Linked DNA regions of Cystobacter fuscus. The protein of the gene in region 1 binds, or shares a complex with, the protein of each later gene. Links are inferred from orthologs where the notes say so. Each region holds a gene or a part of one and is shown in the gene's direction. Other genes may lie near its edges.

Evidence for each region.
Region 2: the proteins of dnaB (region 1) and dnaG are in contact, whole or in part, in a crystal structure (PDB 2R6A), measured with the Geobacillus stearothermophilus proteins. The link is inferred for Cystobacter fuscus from one-to-one orthologs. Residues at the interface, in WP_033016901.1 of Geobacillus stearothermophilus: Ser13, Glu15, Ala16, Gln18, Glu91, Leu92, Asp94, Ala95, Val96, Pro97, Thr98, Ala99, Ala100, Asn101, Tyr104, Tyr105, Ile108; in WP_049624496.1 of Geobacillus stearothermophilus: Lys456, Leu457, Leu458, Pro459, Ala460, Asn463, Ala464, Leu467, Leu535, Leu536, Ile537, Ala538, Gln544, Glu545, Asp548, Tyr549, His552.

The regions. Positions count from the first base shown.
Region 1 is NZ_CP022098.1:8,662,620-8,670,142, forward strand. Bases 645-3,548 are described here. They hold dnaB (replicative DNA helicase), read left to right. Parts: upstream 645-1,363; coding sequence 1,364-2,734; downstream 2,735-3,548. Other genes in these bases: rpsR (30S ribosomal protein S18), read left to right, coding at 645-733; rplI (50S ribosomal protein L9), read left to right, coding at 764-1,210; CYFUS_RS34900 (hypothetical protein), read right to left, coding at 2,804-3,478; CYFUS_RS34905 (gamma-glutamyl-gamma-aminobutyrate hydrolase family protein), read right to left, coding at 3,545-3,548. In the rest of the region: rpsF (30S ribosomal protein S6), read left to right, coding at 1-341; more of rpsR, read left to right, coding at 389-644; more of CYFUS_RS34905, read right to left, coding at 3,549-4,306; CYFUS_RS34910 (hypothetical protein), read left to right, coding at 4,546-4,791; CYFUS_RS34915 (DUF1844 domain-containing protein), read left to right, coding at 4,796-5,107; CYFUS_RS34920 (hypothetical protein), read left to right, coding at 5,104-5,748; CYFUS_RS34925 (hypothetical protein), read right to left, coding at 5,765-6,271; ATP-dependent chaperone ClpB, read left to right, coding at 6,485-7,523. UniProt on the Escherichia coli protein: The main replicative DNA helicase, it participates in initiation and elongation during chromosome replication. Travels ahead of the DNA replisome, separating dsDNA into templates for DNA synthesis.
Region 2 is NZ_CP022098.1:8,855,750-8,861,006, forward strand. The notes cover bases 2,310-5,257. They hold dnaG (DNA primase), read left to right. Parts: upstream 2,310-2,815; coding sequence 2,816-4,699; downstream 4,700-5,257. Other genes in these bases: CYFUS_RS35720 (GatB/YqeY domain-containing protein), read left to right, coding at 2,310-2,577; rpoD (RNA polymerase sigma factor RpoD), read left to right, coding at 4,789-5,257. Outside these bases: CYFUS_RS35705 (GGDEF domain-containing protein), read right to left, coding at 1-34; CYFUS_RS35710 (HEAT repeat domain-containing protein), read right to left, coding at 115-1,713; rpsU (30S ribosomal protein S21), read left to right, coding at 1,833-2,027; more of CYFUS_RS35720, read left to right, coding at 2,116-2,309. UniProt on the Escherichia coli protein: RNA polymerase that catalyzes the synthesis of short RNA molecules used as primers for DNA polymerase during DNA replication.

The DNA.
Region 1 (7,523 bases):
GTGAGGGTGGCAAGGTCATCCGCTTCACGGTGTGGGGCAAGAAGAAGACGCTCTACCCCATCGCCAAGCAGCCCCGCGCCATCTACGTCCACGCCCACTACCTGGGCGGCACCAAGATCGTGGCCGAGGTGGAGCGCAACCTCCGCAACTTCGACGAGGTCACGCGCTACCTGTCCACCAAGCTGGCGGACGAGGTGGATCCCGAGAGCCGTCCGGTGCTCGAGGACGTGAAGCTCGCCGGTGACGTCGAGGAGACCCGTCCGGGCGTGGCCCCCGCGCAGGATCGCGGCGTGGTCGAGGATGCGGGCGAGGCTGAGGAGGAGAGCACCGAGGAGGCGTGAGCCCCTTGGTCCTCCACGGACCCCTACCAGAGAAGAGAGAACGCTCAATGATTGGCAACAGCGACAGGAATGCGTCCCGCGGTGGTGGCGACCGGGATCGGGACAGGGATCGGGACGGCGGCGGCCGGGGTGGTGGCGCCGGGGGCGATGACGAGAAGCGTGGCGGTGGCCGCGGCTTTGGCCGCAAGAAGGTGTGCCGCTTCTGCGCCGAGAAGAACGCCCAGGTGGACTTCAAGGATCAGGCGACGCTGAAGTACTTCGTCACCGAGCGCGGCAAGATCATCCCCCGCCGCATCTCCGGCAACTGCGCCAAGCACCAGCGCGAGGTGGCCACGGCCATCAAGCGCGCTCGTGGCCTGGCGTTGCTCCCCTACAACGCGATGGTCGGCTAGTCCCCTCGCCCGCACCAACGGAGACATTCAATGAAGGTCATTCTTCGTGAGGACGTCGCGAACCTGGGCAAGTCCGGTGAGCTCGTGACGGTGAAGGACGGCTTCGGCCGGAACTACCTGCTGCCGCGCAAGATGGCGGTGCTCGCCACCGAGCAGAACGTGCGTCAGCTCGAGCACGAGCGCGCGGTCATCGCGGCGCGCAACGTCAAGCTCAAGGGCGCCGCAGAGGAGCAGGCCAAGAAGCTCGGCTCGGTGAAGGTCACCATCCGCCGCAAGGTGGGTGAGCAGGACAAGCTGTACGGCTCCGTCACCGTGCTGGACATCGCCGAGGCGCTCGCCGCCCAGGGCCAGACGGTGGACCGCCGCCAGCTGCACCTGGCCGAGCCCATCAAGGCCACCGGTCAGTACGAGGTGGAGCTGCGCCTGCACCGCGAGGTGACGGCGAAGATCAAGGTCGAGGTCCAGGCGGAGGCGTAAAGCCCCCCCTGACATCGCGTGAAGCACCGAGGGCCGTCCGGGTTCACTCCCGGGCGGCCCTCCGCTTTTTCGGGAGCGGGCACCCGGGCACGTGTCAGGGGTGGCTGCCAGGGTTGCGCCACACGTCTGTAGCGCGGAGACTGGCCGGACAACATGGACAACATCCTCGACATTCGGACGGGAACGCGGCGGGGCCACGAGGATCTGGCCGCCGAGCGCGCGGTGCTGGGCGCCGTGCTCGCGGACAACAGCATCTTCGCCAGCCTCGCGGAGGTGGTGAGCACGGACGACTTCGCCAGTCCCGCGCACGCCCAGATCTTCGCCGCGATGATCAAGCTGGATGGCTCCAGCCGCCAGGTGGATCACCTCACCCTGGCCGAGGAACTCAAGGTGCTCGGCCAGCTCGCCGCGGTGGGCGGCCCCGCGTACCTGATGAGCCTGGACCAGGTGGTGCCCGTGCCGGGCAACGCCATCCAGTACGCACAGATCGTCAAGGATCAGGCCATCCGGCGGCGCCTGGCGGGCGTGGGCCGGGAGATCCAGGAGCTGGCCAGCCAGGAGACGGGCGAGCTGGAGGTGCTGCTCGACGAGGCCGAGCGCAAGGTGTTCCTCCTGGCGGAGAAGAAGCGCGAGGGCGACCTGCGGCCCGTGAGCGAGCTGATGGAGCACACGCTCGACTTGCTCGACAAGATGAAGACCGCGACGACGGGCATCACCGGCCTGTCCACGGGCTACGTCGATCTGGACAACCAGCTCACGGGCCTGCACCCCGGCGAGCTCATCATCCTCGCAGCGCGCCCCGGCGTGGGCAAGACGTCCTTCGCGATGAACATCGCCACCCACGTGGCGCTCCAGGAGGAGGCCAGGGCGGCGGCCATCTTCAGCCTGGAAATGCCCGCGGATCAGCTCCTCATGCGTCTGCTCGCCTCGTGCGCGCGCGTGGACATGAAGAAGCTGCGCGGCGGCCGGCTCACGCCCCACGACGAGGAGAAGTTCCAGGAGATGGCGGGCAAGCTCTACAACGCCCCGCTCTACATCGACGACTCGGGTGGCCTGTCCCCGTTCGATCTGCGCGCCAAGGCGCGGCGGCTCAAGCAGAGGGATCCCCGGCTGTCGCTCATCATCATCGACTACCTCCAGCTCATGCACCAGAAGGGCAAGGTGGAGAGCCGCCAGCTGGAAATCTCGGAGATCTCCCGCTCGCTCAAGCAGCTCTCCAAGGAGCTGGAGGTGCCCATCATCGCGCTCAGCCAGCTCAGCCGTAAGGTGGAGGAGCGCAAGGGCGGCAAGCCCATGCTCTCGGACCTGCGCGAGTCGGGCGCCATCGAGCAGGACGCGGACGTGGTGATGTTCATCCACCGCGAGGATCAGGGCGAGGGCGAGGGCGGAGGCGAGGTGCGCACGAGCAGCGCCATCCCCGTGCAGCTCGTCATCGCCAAGCAGCGCAACGGTCCCATCGGGGACATCGATCTCGTCTTCCTCGCCGAGTACACGCGCTTCGAGAGCCGGGCGCGCATGGAGTGAAGACGGGCCGAGGCGTCCAGCGGCGCCGCCTTCGCCACGGCGTGCGCGGCGTGGTGGGCCCACGGGGGCTCAGACCACGAGCAGGAGCTGGACCCGCCGCAGCCCCTTCTCGAGTTGTCGGGCCAGGGACTCAGGCGTGTCTCCGGACTCACACCAGGCGTCGATGGCCTCCAGTTCCCACTCCTCGTAGATGCCCTCGCCCTCGAAGCCGGGAATGAAGCCCTCGCGGATGGCCTGCTGCAGGCCCCCGAGCGGCCCCAGGAGGACCACGTTGCCCAGGCCGAACAGCCGCAGGGGCGTGCCACACGTCTCCAGCGCCGCGTTCAACAGGGCCAGCACGGCGTTGAGGTTGTAGAACTCGGAGCTGTCGTGGAACGTGACGCCGTAGCGGCGCCCCCCATGGGTGAGGCGCAGCGTGTAGCGGTACGCCACGCCCCTGCCCTCCCGGTCCTCCTCCCCGAAGTACGGCCCCCACCCCTCCCCCGCCAGGTCTCCCTGGCCCGGCAGCACCTGGGAGAACCGGGCCCCGGCCAGCCACGGCGAGACGAGCGGCAGCAGCTCCTCCATCAAGCGTGAATGATCGACGGGGAACTCGCCCGCGTCGGGCTCGAACACATACCCGCGCCCCAGGCGCATGAAGCTCTCGTCCCAGTACTCATCGGGCCAGGAGGCATACACGGGGGCAACGGCGTCGGCGGGCGGCAGTTGGAGCAGCTCGCGCAGGCGTTGTTCTTTCGGGGCCATGTCCTCTCACCATGCTCGGCCCCGCATGTCTGCCATGCAGGTCTGACAGCACGGTGAGCGGCGCGCTCAGCGGCGGTGCTCGCGCGACTTCTGCACCAGCAACCGGAAGATGCCCATGCTCAGGGGAATCGTCTGGAGCATCAGCTCCGGGTGCCACTGCACACCCAGCGCGAAGACGTGCTGCGGCGACTCGATGGCTTCCACCACCCCATCGGGCGCCGTCGCGCTCACCACCACCTGCTCGCCCAGCTTCGACACCGCCTGATGATGGGTGGAGTTCACCATGAGCTGACCCCGGCCGAGCGCCTCCGACAGGTGCGTGCCATCGCGCACCTCCACGGGGTGCTGCGGCTGGGTGCGGTCATGCGTCTGCTGGTGCGAATTCGCGCCGGGCACCTCGAGGCCGATGTCCTGGAACAGCGTGCCGCCCAGCACCACGTTGAGCAGCTGCATGCCCCCGCAGATGCCCAGCACCGGCATGTTGCGCTTGAGGGCCCCGCGCATCAGCGCCGTCTCGAACGCCGTGCGCGGCGGCTTCATCGGCCCCAGGCCCTCGCGCGCCGTCTCGCCATAGGCGTCCGGGGGAATGTCGAAGGCGCCTCCGGTGACCATCAGCCCGGAGATGCGGTCCAGGTAGGCCTCCACGCACGCCGCGTCGTCCGAGTACGGCAACACCAGGGGCAGCCCCCCCGCGCGCAGCACCGCCTCGGGGTAGGCCGCCCTCAGCTCGTAGCTGGGGAAGGCCGAATCCGGCCGGCTCGCGCTGAAGTCCGGGGTGATGCCGATATTGGGCCGGCGCGGAGCCTGACCATGGGTTTTATGAATCATACGCCTCTCGCGTCGAGGCTAGTCCCCTGGGTGCCCCTGTCAAAGGCAGCGCCTGACCGCCGCGCCGGCGCGCATACCCGCTGCGCGTCGTCACCCGGGAGGGACGGATCTCGTGGAAGTCGGGGAGGAAGGGGGGCGTTCATCGGCTCGGGAGGGGCGGGGGGTTGAGCGGCGTTGACAGGGGGGAGCCCTGCTATAAGGTGGCGCGCCCTTTTCCAAGAGATTCCGAGGAGTTGAGCATGGCAGACGCGATGGACCCCAAGCACCTCGACAAGCGCACGGTCGAGCGCTACCTGCGCAGCGGTCAGCTGGACGAGGCGTCGTACAAGCGCCACATCGAGGGCCTGCCGGACGTGGCCGAGAAGTCCGTGCCCGTGGAAACGTTGATGCAGGACGAGGACCTCGACGACGACTTCGAGGACGACGAGGACGAGGACGAGGGCGACGAGGACGAGGGCGACGAGGACGCCGAAGCCAACGAGTGAGCCCATGAGCGATGAGAAGCGCGGAGAGACCTTCGTGATGCGGGGCGAGCCGAAGCCGGGCGCGCCCGAGGCCCCCATCACCTTCAGCACCTTCCTCATCGGCCTCGCGTCCAGCGCCCTCATCCACCTGGGCGAGGCCCCCAACCCGGAGACGGGCAAGGCCGAGCGGGACCTGGTGCTCGCGCGCCAGAGCCTGGATCTGCTGGGGATGCTGCAGGAGAAGACCCGCGGCAACCTCACGGGCGAGGAAAAGCAGCTCTTCGACAACCTCCTCGCCGACCTGCGCCTGCGCTTCGTGGAGGCGAACAAACGGTGACGCCCCCCGCCGCACCCTCCCCCCAGAAGAGCCCCCTGCCGCGAGGCCTGCGCTTCGCGGCCTTCGTCTGTCTCGTGCTCTCCGCCTTCACGGGCTTCTTCGCCCTGAGCGAGTGCCTGGGGCTCAGCCAGCTCGAGGACACCCGGAACGCCGCCCACTTCTCCCTCGTGGGAGACCCGGTGCTCGACGCCCGCATCGCCAAGGCGCAACTCTCCGCGCTCCAGTCGCTGCGCGAGTCGCGCGCGCTCTTCCTCGGCGCCCTCTCCGTGGTGTGCTCGCTCGCCTTCGTGTCCGCCGGCCGGCTGCTGCGGCCCGACGGGCTCCCCCTGGAGCGGATGCGCCGGATGCTCGCGGGCTCCACCATCGCCGCCGCCCTGCTGCGCACCATCGACGGTGCCCAGGGCGCCGTGGTCGCCCGGCACATGGGCCCCATCATCGCCGACGCCCTGAAAACGCTCCCCGAGTTCCAGGGCTCCAGCGCCGCGCCCCTGGAAGTCATGGCCTGGCTGCTGCCCGCCACCACCATTGGCTTCACGGCCCTCATCGCCGGCTCCTTCGCCGTGCTCGGCCAGTACTTCCAGAGTGAGCGGGTGCGTCAGGCCATCAGCCTGCTCGACGGGCGCCTCGCCAAAGAGGACTAGCCCTCGGGCGGCGCGCTCAGGCGGCGATGCCGTGCAGCAGGTGCTCCAGGGACAACTCCGGCCCCGAGTCCTGGAGGCTCAACCGCGTCGGATTCATCTGGTGCAGTTGCAGCAACAGCTCCCGCTCCACCCCGAAGACCCACGCCAGGTGCCCCAGCGGCCAGCGCGCCTGCATCCGCGCGAACGCCGCGTCGTCGAACTCCCCGTCCACGCTCTCGGGAAGATCCACCGTGTCGTAGAACAGCCGCTCCCCGCCCACATGTTGCCCCCGGCCAAAGGCGAGCACTTCCTCGTACTCCTGGGGATCGTACACGTAGGTGTGCACGGTGACGCCGGTGGCGCGTGAGAGGGCTCGGGCGAGCGCGTGGTGGGTGCTGTACCAGTGGGCCCCCCGGCGTCCCGCCGTGAGGGCCGAGTCCAGGGCCAGACGGACGATCTTCCGCCGCGGATAGACGGACAGGGAGAGCACCGTGTCCGCCGGGGCGCCGTCCTCGACGAGCGCCTGCTGGGCGAGCGCCTTCAACGGCAGGCTGCCCAGCGACTCGACTCGAATGAGGTAACCGCCGTGCGATTCCAGTGGGTGCCCCCCAGGGTGTTCGGGCGGGCATATACCTGGACCGGGTGGGGAAGGCAACTCCCGGAGAGTCAGAAAATCCCTGAAAAACCCCCACGAGGCGTGAAAGGAGGACGGACAGGCGTTCCTTGCCAAGGGGGTCACGGCCCTTACGTTGAAGACATGCGACTCGACAAGTATACGGTGAAGGCCCAGGAGGCCATCCAGGAAGGTCAGTCTCTGGCCCGGCGTGCCGACAACCCGGACTACGAGCCGGAGCATCTCGCGGCGGCGTTGCTCGAACAGAAGGACGGCATCGTCGAGCCCCTGCTGCGCAAGATCGGCGTGGACGTGAAGCTCTTCGCGTCCCGGCTGGGCGAGGCGCTCCAGAAGCTGCCCCGCATGCAGGGAGGCGAGAGCGCGGTGGTGCGCCAGCGCCTGGCCAAGGTTTTCGACAAGGCGGAGGACGAGGCGAAGTCCCTCAAGGATGACTTCGTCTCCAGCGAGCACCTGCTGCTCGCCCTCACGCAGGACAAGGGGAACGTGGGCGAGGTGCTCAAGTCCTCCGGGGTGACGCGCGAGCGCGTCCTGTCCAGCATCAAGGAGGTGCGCGGTTCGGCCCGGGTGACGAGCCAGGACGCCGAGTCCACCTACCAGGCGCTGGAGAAGTACGGGCGCGATCTGACGGAGGCGGCCCGCTCCGGGAAGCTGGATCCCGTCATCGGCCGCGACGAGGAGATCCGCCGCTGCATCCAGGTGCTCAGCCGGCGCACGAAGAACAACCCGGTGCTCATCGGCGAGCCGGGCGTGGGCAAGACGGCCATCGCCGAGGGGCTCGCGCGGCGCATCGTCGACGGCGACGTGCCCGAGGGACTCAAGAACAAGCGGCTGGTGACGCTGGACCTGGGCAGCATGGTGGCCGGCGCCAAGTTCCGCGGTGAGTTCGAGGAGCGCCTCAAGGCGGTGCTCAAGGAAGTGGCCGACTCGGCCGGGGAGATCATCCTCTTCATCGACGAGCTGCACACCCTGGTGGGCGCCGGCAAGGCCGAGGGCTCCATGGACGCGGGCAACATGCTCAAGCCGGCGCTCGCGCGCGGTGAGCTGCACTGCCTGGGCGCCACCACGCTCGACGAGTACCGCAAGCACATCGAAAAGGACGCGGCGCTCGAGCGGCGCTTCCAGCCGGTGATGGTGGGCGAGCCCACGGTGCACGACACCATCA
Region 2 (5,257 bases), 190 kb from region 1 along the record:
GCGGCTCGACGATGATGGCTCGTGTCATCTTCATGCTCACCTCTCCAGACACGGCACCCTACAGACAGGTCCTCGATGGCGGCAAGGGGAACGAGGAGGCTGGCGCTCCCCGCGCTAGGGAGGGTTGAAGCCGAGCCGCGCCAGGCCCCGCCGCGCCACGTGCTGGACGTGGGAGTCGGGATCCTTGGACAGGGCCTGACTGAGCGCGGAGGCGGCGAACGGACCCCCCAGGACCCCCAGGGCCTGAGCCGCGGCCACACGCACCGCGGCCACGCGGTCCTCCCGGAGCACGAGGGCCAGGGGCTTCACATCCTGCGCGCGGCCCAGGCGCTCCAGGGCCTCGATGGCGGCTTGCCGCACCTCCGGGGACGCGGCGTCCAGCAGGGCCACCACGTCCTCGGCGCGCTCCTTCTGGCGGTGCTGGCCCACCACGAAGAGGGCCGCGACCACCACCTCCGGCGCGGCATCCTCGAGCGCGGCGGCGACGGCGCCATCCCCCAGCGCCGAGCGCGGCTGGGCGAGTGCCCGCACCGCGCCCGCGCGCACCTGGGGCTGCGCGTCCGTGAGGAAGGTAGACACCTCCTCGAAGTGGCGCCTGGCGAGCTTCTCGCACTCGGACAGCCTCGCCACCGCCTCGCCGCGCGTGACGGGGGAAAGCCGGGTGTCCCGCGCCATCTCCAGGAGGAAGGAGTCACACCTCTTGTCCGCCGCGACCACCTCCCACCAGGCGCGCCGGGTGGCGGGCTCGGAGTCAGCCGTCCGCAGCCACCGGCCCGCGGCCTCCGTGAGTGACAGGCCCTCGGACTGGGCGAGGGCCCGCGCCGCGATCTGACGGATGCCCGAGTCCTCGTCCCCCAGGGCCCGCTCCAGCTCACGCCGCGCCAGGGGGCCATAGAGCCGCAGGGACTGCACGGTGGTGCGCCGCGAGGCGACGTCCTGCGCCACCAGGCCCTTCTGCAATGCCTCCAGTTCCTGGGAGTACACGGCGAAGAGGCGATTGATGAGGACCTGATCCGAGGACTGCCTGGCCTCCAGCAGGAGCAGGCGGCCCACGGAGGTGTTCTGCTTGTCCGCCACCCAGAGCAGCGCGGAGGCGGGGGCGGCATCGGCGGACTCGGGACGCTGGGCCATGGCCTCCAGCACCACCCGGGCGGGTGTCCGGCCGAGGAAGGTGGCCAGGTGCAGCAGCGCCTCGCCCCGGAGCGCCGCGTCCTCGGCGTACACCTCCACCTCCAGGTCGCGCCGCACCGCGTCACGCTTCTCCCAGACACGGGCGGCGGCCGCGGGTCCCCGCGCGCCCGCGTCCTTCAAGAAGGAGGCCGAGGAAGCACCCGCGGCGGCGGCGGCTCGGGCGGCCGTGACACACGCGACCACCTCGTCCCGGGCGGGGATGTCGCTCACCCAGTCGGCGAGCATCCGCCGATCGAGGACGCCCTGCTGCTTCGCCTGGGCGCGCACCGCCCCCCAGCGCACCCGCCAGTTCGGGTCTCCCAGCGCCGAGCGCAACGCCGCCAGGGAAGCGGGATCGGACTTCTCGGCCAGCTCCAGGAGCCAGCCCTCGGCGCGGCCCGAGGTGAGGCAGGTGCGGCAGACGCGGGCGCGCAAGGCGGGGTCCTGCACGTGGCGCTGGCAGGCCGTCCAGCACCCTGTCGCCCCCTGGGAACCAGGCTGACCGGCCGACAGAAGGAGCAGCAGCAGGAGGGAGGCAGTCACGGGGGGTGCACTCTAGCGCAGCCGCCCCATCCTTTTCCGAGGGCGTCCTTGCGTTTTCACCGCCGCTGCGTCATATCGGCGCCCCCCCACCCTCAACGCATCCGGAAGGAGGTGACGATATGCCCGGCATTCGAGTCAAGGACGGCGAGTCCATCGAGAGCGCTCTCAAGCGCTTCAAGAAGGCCACCGAGAAGGCTGGAATTCTCTCCGAGATCCGCAAGCGCGAGCACTACGAGAAGCCTTCCGTGAAGCGGAAGAAGAAGGCTCTCGCGGCCAAGAAGCGCGCGGTGAAGAAGGCGCGCAAGACGTACTAGCCGCACCACCGGGAGCCAGGGCTCGCGTCAGATACGCGCCCTGGCTTCCGTCTTTTCAGCACCCTCCCCCACACGCCTGGAGACCTGTATGGCCACCGTCAGAGAGCGCCTCGACGCCGACCTCAAGGACGCGATGCGGTCGAAGAATGAGTCCGCGACCAGCGTCATTCGGATGATCAAGAGCGCCGTCAAGTACAAGGAAGTGGAGCCCGGAGCCACCAGTCCGCTCGACGAGGCGGGCATCCTCCAGGTGATCGGCACCCTCATCAAGCAGCGCCGCGACTCCATCGAGCAGTTCAAGGCCGGTGGCCGCGCCGACCTGGCCGAGAAGGAGGAGCAGGAGATCGTCATCCTGCAGAAGTACCTGCCCCAGCAACTCACCCCGGACGAGCTGCGCGCCGCGGTCCAGGCCGCCATCTCCGAGGCGGGCGCCAAGAGCGCCAAGGACATGGGCGCGGTGATGAAGCTGCTCACCCCCAAGCTCCAGGGCCGCGCCGAGGGCCGCGCCATCTCCGAGGAAGTGAAGAGCCAGCTGTCCAAGTTGTCCTGAGCACCCAGGCCTCGAGCTCGGCGCCGGGCGATTTTTTGCCCGGCCCCTGATCGGCCATTAAGGGTAGTCCCCGTCGCGATCCGCCTCCATCGAGGGGCGGCACGTGACGCGCCGACATGCCCCTCCTCGTCCTCATCTCGCATTCCAGCCGGACGCGCGCCGGTGGCCCTCCGGTGGTGGGCCGCCCGGGTGTCAGGGGGGCTTCCCATACTCGTCCGCGGGCGTCGGCGCGCGGACCATGGCGGCCCGCGCATCCCGGCCGCAAGAGGTGGATCTCGTGATCCCCGAGCACAAGATTCAGGAAGTCCTCGAGCGGGTGGATCTGGTGAGCCTCGTCTCGCGCTACGTGGAGCTGAAGAAGGCCGGGCGCGAGTACAAGGGCCGCTGCCCCTTCCACCAGGAGAAGACCCCCTCCTTCTACGTCATCCCGGAGAAGCGCTTCTACTTCTGCCACGGGTGCCGGGCCAGCGGCGACGCCGTGGCCTTCGTCCAGCGCTACCTGGGCAAGACGTTCATCGACGCCATCCGCGACCTGGCGCGCGAGGTGGGCGTGGACCTGGAGGCCGCACAGGACCCCGCCGCCCGGGAACGGCAGCAGCTCAAGGAGGCCACGGACCTGGCCGCCGAGCACTTCCGGGCGCTCCTGTGGGAGGAGGAAGGACGCCGGGCGCGCGACTACCTCGCCAGCCGCGACATCTCCGAGGAGACGGCCCGGGCGTTCGGCCTCGGCTGGGCGCCGGACTCGTGGTCGTCGCTCGCGGACAAGCTCACCCAGGCGGGCATGGTGGAGTGGGGCCTGAACGCGGGGCTCGTCAACCGGCGCCAGAAGGGCGAGGGCTACTACGACTTCTTCCGCGGCCGCCTCATCATCCCCATCCGCGCCCCCGAGGGCCGCCCCATCGCCTTCGGCGCCCGGCTGGTGGGCTCGGACGAGGGCCCCAAGTACCTCAACTCCCGCGAGTCCCGGCTCTACAACAAGAGTGAGACGCTCTTCGGCATGGATCAGGCGCGCGATGAGATCCGCCGCCGCAAGGCCGCCGTGCTCGTGGAGGGCTACTTCGACTGCATCGCCCTGCACCAGGAAGGGGTGAAGCACACGGTGGCGCTCTGCTCCACCGCCCTCACCCCGGGGCACCTCAAGGCGCTCGGCCGCGCCGAGGCCCGGGAGCTCTTCCTCCTGCTGGACGGCGACCAGGCGGGTCTGGCGGCGGTAGAGCGCCTGGCCGGCCCCCTGCTCGCCGCGGGAGCCGCCGCCAAGGTGGCCCTGCTGCCCACGGGGGACGACCCCGACACCTTCATCCGCCGCGAGGGCACCGCCGGCCTGGAGCGGCTGCTCACCGAGGCCCGCCCCCTCACCGCCCACGTCTTCTCCACCGTCCTGCCCCAGGGCAAGGAGGCCAGCTTCGAGGAGAAGATGGCCGCGCTCGAGCGGCTCAAGCCCGTGTCGGCGCAGCTCCCGGTGGGGCTGGTGCGCTCGGCCTTCTTCGCCGCGCTGAGCGCCTGGTGCGGTCTGCCCGCCGCCGAGCTGGAGTCCGCGCTGCGCTCCAAGGCGCCTCCCCCGCCCCCCACCCCGGCGCCCCGGGCGGGTCCCTCCGGCCGCCCGGGCCCTGCTCCCGGCCGGGCCCCGTCGCCCCCGGGCCGGGCTCCCCCTCCCGTCAAACCCCCGGACTCCCTGGAGGCGCTCTACGTCGCCACCATCCTGCGCGAGCCCCGGCTCATCGCCCGCGACACCTTCCGCGTCCATGACGAGCTGTCCCACTCCGGGTTGCGGCTGGTCCTCGCCCACGCTACCTCTGGCCATGGGGCCGAGGACGCCCTGTTCGAGGCCCCCGATCTCGTGAAACGGGCCGTGGAAGCCGCCATGCGCCAGCTCGCCTCCCTGCAGGGGTCCGCCCTAGAGCACTACTTCCTCCAGGTGTGCCGCTCCATCATGCTGCGCCGGATCAAGCTCCAGCTGGACTACATCGGCCGCGTGACGGCCCAGACCGCCGGCGCCATGGACCTGTCCGAGGAGGCCAAACAGCTCTTCGCCCAGCGCATGGAGCTGCTGGCCCTCAAGAAACGGGTGGAGGAGGAAACCCACCTTCCTGCGGGAACAAAGTCCCCAATGCAACCGGTTTGACTTCGCGTTTGTAAGAATCCTTCACTTTGCGATAGATCGCCCGGTTCGCTCCAGGCCAAGGCCCTGTTTTTCTAAGGAGAAGTACCCGAATGCCGACGCAGAAACCCTCCTCGAAGGTGGCCGTCAAGCCCAAGAAGAAGGTGGCCCCGGAGATCCGCAAGAAGAAGAAGTCTCCCGAGGAGGCCTCGGCTCAGGAGGCGGACGCCAGCGCCACGCCCGCGGTCCAGGCGAAGAAGGCCGACAAGAGCGAGAAGACCGAGAAGGCCGCCGCGGCCGAGAAGGCCACCGAGACGCTCAAGAAGCGCAAGGCCGTCACCCAGGTGGACGACGGCGACGTCGACCCCGAGGAGGCCGCTGAAGAAGCCGCCGCCGCCGTCGAGGTGGACCCCGACGCCGTCGAGGACGAGGTGGACGAGGAGCCCATCGCCGACCGCAAGGAGGTCAAGGACCTCCTGGCCGCTGGCCGCGAGAAGGGCTTCCTCACCTACGACGAGGTCAATGACGCCCTGCCCGCGGACATCGTGTCGTCGGATCAGATCGACGACGTGATGAGCATGT